One region of the Bacillus sp. PK6-16 genome, then DNA from elsewhere that is predicted to be linked to it. Evidence: riboswitches for the same ligand, from Rfam matches in the RefSeq annotation. Region 1 holds a riboswitch; the other holds the start of a gene.
What was found. A riboswitch is a leader RNA that binds a small molecule or an ion and turns the genes downstream of it on or off. The one in region 1 is predicted to bind FMN.
Positions count from the first base shown of each region.

Region 1 (3,174 bases):
TTGCAGATTGTCCTTTCTCTGATTTTCACGGACAATTACAGCACCGTTTAAAGGTTGAATTCCATTTACCAAAATGGCCTTTATTACCTTTAGCAAACGCATTTTTGAAAGTTCGTGACGGTTATACAATTCGTGAAGTTTCACCAATCGACTGTATAAAAAACATTAACAATCCCGTTCTCTTTATTCATAGTAAAGATGACGACTATATTTTAGCTGATATGACAAAAGCGTTATATGAAGCGAAAGAAAATAATAAGCAGCTTTATATTGCAGAACACGGTGCACACGCTTGCTCTTATAACGAAAATAAAGAAGAGTACGAAGCAGCCGTCGATCAATTTTTAAACACATATGTGAAAGAAACAAAAAACAGGCTTGCATAAGCCTGTTTTTTATTGCGCTAAAACGTCTGTAACTTGTTCCATATTTTCAGAAATCCATTGCATTGCATCATCTAACGTTGGGAATTCTGTCGTTTGAAATGTTACTTCATCTTGAAGTAACCAAACATCCTTTGCCTCTTGCCCTACACCTGCAATGGACCAATGTAACAAACTATATGGATGATTATCATTCAAAAATGATGCCCACGTGCGCTCATTTGCAATGTTTCGTAATGTATGTAATTGTTTATCCATCTCTCGTCACCTTACTCTAGTCAGTTATGAAAACTATTATAACACTCTCTTCTTTCTCAAACAAAGTGCTCTTTTTATATTGTCAAGCACTTCCCTTGATTATATGATGAAATTAAGCGTTTGGGAAGGAGGGATAACGTTGGCAAAAGTACAAATTAAAGTAAATGATAATGGCTCTTTTCGCGTTACAGGGGACGTGGAATTAGTCGACTCACAAGGGAATGTATTCCCAGCAAAACCGGCATTTTCTTTATGCCGTTGTGGTTTATCAAAAAATATGCCTTATTGCGACGCTTCGCATAAAGGTAAATTCGAATCTGTTGTTAGAGCACCAGAGGCAGAATAATTTTACATGTGACATGCACATTTTTTTGTGCATGTTTTTTCTTTTTAGCAACTCCGTTATATCCCTTCTCCTTACAACATTTCTAATACTTTTATTTCCATTCCAGCCTGCATATATTTTCACACAATTCTTCACATTCGAATATTTTTTACTAGCCTTTTATTTTTTTTGTGCTATAATTTGAGCAAACAGCATCCTTCGGGGTCGGGTGAAATTCCCAACCGGCGGTGATGAAGTGAAAACTTCTAAGTCCGTGACCCGTTTTCAACTCGAAAACGGTGGATCTAGTGAAACTCTAGGGCCGACAGTATAGTCTGGATGGGAGAAGGATATGTTTCTAGTTTTTTATATAGTGAATACACTTTTATTTCAGTATGCATATTTTTAAAGATTCATTTTGATTCTTTATATATGTTTAATTTTCTATACTTATTTTTTATACTGAAATAAAAAGAGACAACTAGCGTTTAAAAATTCGATATTTTGCTAGGTTTTTTCCTTATGCAGAAATATCAATTATCGTTAGGTTTCTTTCCTATGCTTTCGTATTCAAACTATATTTCTAGAAATCACGTCTCCCAAACCCCAAGGATATTAAATCCTTGGGGTTTTTTGATTTTTTTAGGAGAGGTGAAGAAAATGACAGATCAAGAATATATGAGGATTGCCCTGCAGTTAGCAGAAGGGACATCAGGACAAACAAGTCCAAATCCTATGGTTGGTGCTGTTGTTGTAAAAGATGGAAACATCGTTGGTATGGGGGCTCATTTACGAGCTGGTGAAGAACACGCAGAAGTTCATGCCCTTCAAATGGCTGGTCAGAACGCCAAAGACGCTACCGTTTATGTAACACTGGAACCGTGTAGCCACTTTGGAAAAACACCACCTTGTTGTGAATTGCTCATCGAAAAAGGAGTTAAGCGTGTTGTAATTGCTACTCTCGATTGTAATCCGCTCGTTTCTGGTAATGGAAAAAAAAGATTAGAGGAAGCTAGAATTGAAGTAACGACCGGTGTTCTTGAAGCAGAAGCAGTTTTATTAAATCGCTACTTTTTTCACTACATGAAAACGAAACGCCCTTTTGTAACAATCAAAACAGCGATGAGCTTAGATGGAAAAACAGCAACTGTAACTGGTGAAAGTAAGTGGATTACAGGTGAAGAAGCACGTGCTGATGTTCACCAATATCGCCATACACATGATGCAATTCTTGTTGGAGTGAATACAGTTATAGCTGATAATCCTCATTTAACAACAAGAATTCCAAGTGGTGGGAAACATCCTATTCGCGTTGTTTTAGATACCCATTTACGAACGCCACCATCTTCTCATGTTATAACAGATGGTTTAGCACCGACATGGATTATTGTCGGTAAGGATGTAAAGAAAGAGAAGATATCTTCTTATGAATCTAAAAATATAGCTATATTCCAAATGGAAACGAAGCATATAGAAATCGAGGACCTTCTTTCCTTTCTTGGAGAAAAACAAATTCTTTCTCTATTCGTTGAAGGTGGCCAATCGATTCATGCAAGTTTCTTAAAAACAAACAATTTTAATGAAATTGTAACCTATATAAGCCCGAAATTAATTGGTGGGAAAGATGCTCCTACTTTATTTGGAGGAAATGGTTTTTCAAAATTACAAGATGCGCTTTCCTTGAAAATTCAAGAGATGAAACAAATTGGTGATGATATAAAAATCGTTGCGAATGCCCGAAACGAGGTGACAAAATGTTTACAGGAATTGTAGAAGAATTAGGAACGATAGCAAACATGCAACAAAGCGGAGAAGCGATGAAATTAACGATTCATGCAAAGAAAATTTTATCAGATGTTCACTTAGGTGATAGTATCGCGGTTAACGGTATTTGCTTAACTGTAACAAACTTTACAACTACTTCATTTACAGTTGATGCAATGCCTGAAACGATGCAGTCGACATCACTTCGCATGCTTAAACCGCACTCTAAAGTAAATTTAGAGCGAGCAATGGCTGCAAACGGACGATTCGGTGGACATTTCGTTTCAGGACATATTGATGGCATCGGAACGATTTTAAATAAAAAACAACATTACAATGCCGTCTATTACAAAATAGCAATTTCTGATGAACTGCTGCGCTATTGTTTGCATAAAGGATCCATTGCTGTTGATGGAACGAGTTTAACGATATTTGATATAGACG
Region 1 is NZ_CP096511.1:1,317,623-1,320,796, reverse strand. It holds gene M1D66_RS06900 (alpha/beta hydrolase) at 1-386, shown strand, start outside; gene M1D66_RS06895 (DUF2552 family protein) at 396-641, opposite strand; gene M1D66_RS06890 (CDGSH iron-sulfur domain-containing protein) at 781-987, shown strand; FMN riboswitch at 1,178-1,321, shown strand; gene ribD (bifunctional diaminohydroxyphosphoribosylaminopyrimidine deaminase/5-amino-6-(5-phosphoribosylamino)uracil reductase RibD) at 1,627-2,739, shown strand; gene ribE (riboflavin synthase subunit alpha) at 2,721-3,174, shown strand, end outside.

Region 2 (3,174 bases), 2.5 Mb from region 1:
AAACGGAGGATGTATATGAAAGTTTTAAAATGCGGTGTCATGTTATTGAGTATACTGTTTGTATCTCAATTACATGTTTATGCAGAAGAAAATCGATGGACATGGCCTGTTGAAGGTCAGATAAGTGATTATTTTGGGACAAGGCATGGAAAACATTATGGTATTGATGTAGCTGCGCCGATTGGAACGCCTGTGGCAGCTATCCAAGATGGTAAGGTAACGAGGTCTTATTATTCAAGTAGTTATGGAAATGTTGTATTTATTAAACACGGAGAATATGAGGCTGTATATGCACATTTAAATAAGAGATATGTGGATCAAGGAGATTATATTTCCAAAGGAGAAAAAATTGGAGAAGTAGGGAACACGGGAGAATCGCGAGGTGCGCACTTACATCTAGAACTTCATCAAGGAAGATGGACGATGGCGAAAAAGAATGCGATGAACCCATTGCTTGTTTTAAGTGAACAAAGAAATGAAGTTGTTTCTTCGTCATTATATGTCGTACAAAAAGGGGATACTTTAGTTAGTATTGCACGGAAATTTAGTATGACACTTAAGGAAATTAAAGAAAAAAATGGATTGCAGCAAGAGCTAATTTATCCTAATCAACAATTATATGTTAAGTAAAGGAAACGCTTCGAAAATTAAACTTTGAACAAATTTATGTTCTTCTTAAATAAGATTCAATGTAAATGAAATTATATGGGCGCTTTTGCTAGAACTATTGAGTGAATCAGAGCATCTATATCTAAAAGAAAGCCGTCCCAAAATTTATTTTGGGACGGCTTCTTTTACCAAAAAATAAAGACACATATAAATCCAGAAATAGCTAAATAGCTATATAAGTAAAAAACTTTTGTTCTTGTTTTCTCTTTTGTTCGAAACAGTACGATAGTCGGTTCAATTAAACCGATTGTCAAACAAAGTAGGCCAAGAAGCATACAACCAATCGAGATAGAATACAGGGCGATTTGTGGTGCTTGAAATGGAATCATCCATTTTAATAAAAATGCAATAAGTGCAGTGTAACAAATACTACCGATGTATTTATTCAGTGGTGTATTAGAACGAAAACCAGGAAGTTTTTTTAAGAAAGAGCGGGAAACAACTTCTGTTTGTAAAGATGTATGCTCTTCAATAATTTTTTGAGCTTCTTTTCCTTTTTGAAAAAGAGATAAGATCCAATTTCGCTCACCCTGAAAAATAAATTGAGAAGTTGTCAAATAGTGATCAATCTTCACTTTATTCCAACTCTTCCACGGATGACGCTCACACAATTTTAATTTACTTTCTGTTTTTTTATCATACTGATAAATACTGATGCCATCTTCATCGAAAGTAGCATAGTATGTCTCGTTTGAGAATGTGCCTAAATCAATTGGGCAGTAGAAAAGTAATTCTTTTTTTAAGTAAAAGTATTCTTTTCTTAAGTTTTTTTTCATTGCTTCTCGAATAGAATGTCTCTTGTCTTTTTTCATGACATTTCCTCCATAACTCAGAAAATGTTCTTATCTTAACAATTCAATATCTTATCACTTTTAATTATATATGACTAGGTAATTCAAAAGAGAAATGCCGAATAATAAAAAATATGGATTGTATTGTAAAATATCTCGCAATTTATTTGTTTTTACGAAAAATAAATAACTAATTTTAAATAAGTTACAATTTTTTAGTTCACAATGTTATGAGGTTGTTGTATAATGGAGGGGAAAATAGAATATCGGTCTATCTTCGGGGCAGGGTGAAAATCCCGACCGGCGGTGATGAACTATTTATGATTTTGTTCTAAGCCCGCGAGCCGTTAAGGCAGGATTTGGTGTGATTCCAAAGCCGACAGTATAGTCTGGATGGGAGAAGATGGAGGTTCAAGCGTTCAAAAAAGATATGGATTTGAACGTCTGTTTGATGTGCCTTAAATTCTCCCTTTGTGTAAAACACAAAGGGTTTTTTCGTTCTATGAAAAAATAGGCATAGCAGAACCTTTCCACTTTCCATGAGATGATCGATGGAAAAGGAGAGAGAAAGATGAAACAAAAAAACAGTGTAGTGCAGATGGTGAGTGTAGCGATGCTAAGTAGTATTGCATATTTACTAATGATGTTGGATTTCCCGTTCCCAGGGCTTCCGCCATTTTTGAAAATTGATTTTAGTGATGTACCAGCTCTAATTGCGGCAATTATCTTTGGACCAGTAGCAGGAGTGATTGTAGAGGCGATAAAGAACATTTTACATTACGGGATTCAAGGAAGTTTAACGGGAGTACCAGTTGGAGAAATTGCAAACTTTATTGCAGGATGTTTATTTATTGGGCCAGCAGCTTTCTTATTTAGAAAGTATCGTACTGTGAAGAGTTTAACTACAGGATTAATGCTAGGGACAATTACAATGGCACTTATTATGAGTGTATTAAACTACATCATCATATTCCCGGCGTACACTTGGTTTTTAAATTCACCAGCTATGTCTAGCGAAGCTATAAAAACAACGGTTGTAACGGCAATCTTACCATTTAATTTAATTAAAGGGATTGTTGTAACAATTGTATTTGTAGCATTATTCTCACGCCTGAAAGTATGGGTGTTTGCAAAAATGAAAAATGCATAATATATACTAAAACCATTAGTAGTGTGAAACTACTAATGGTTTTTTATTAAGGAAAATAAAATTTAGATACAAAAAACGCCCCTCATCAATAGGAGGGGCGTTTTTTGAAGTTAATAAAAGACTATTCGAATTTTAAAGCGTCTCCGTCGAATGATTCGTCAGCAACTTTAATTGAGTCAGTTGGACAGCCTTCGAATGCATCCATCATATCTTCAATTAATACATCTGGAATTTCAACGATACCTTGGTTATCATCTAATGTTACAAATGCAATACCTTCATCATCATAGTCATAAATGTCTGGTGCAGCAGCGCCGCAAGCACCACATGCAATACAAGTATCTTTATCAACGATTGTATATTTTGCCATCTTTTTTCCCTCCTGATAATATGTATGTGAAAAGCTCGCCATAAAAATTATAACCTTATTGTAAAACGGTTTGTAAAACTTTTCAACATAAAATTATAATGATAATGCTTATCAATTAGAGTGTCAACTTATTTTTGAATTATGTCATAAGATTTTCAAAATACGTAAATATGATTTCGTTTGATACAATAGAA
Region 2 is NZ_CP096511.1:3,814,085-3,817,258, reverse strand. It holds gene M1D66_RS19495 (peptidoglycan DD-metalloendopeptidase family protein) at 16-630, shown strand; gene M1D66_RS19490 (hypothetical protein) at 795-1,481, opposite strand; FMN riboswitch at 1,730-1,869, shown strand; gene M1D66_RS19485 (ECF transporter S component) at 2,032-2,610, shown strand; gene M1D66_RS19480 (ferredoxin) at 2,732-2,980, opposite strand.
Region 2: linked by a shared signal. The riboswitch ahead of M1D66_RS19485 (ECF transporter S component) and the one ahead of ribD (bifunctional diaminohydroxyphosphoribosylaminopyrimidine deaminase/5-amino-6-(5-phosphoribosylamino)uracil reductase RibD) in region 1 are both predicted to bind FMN.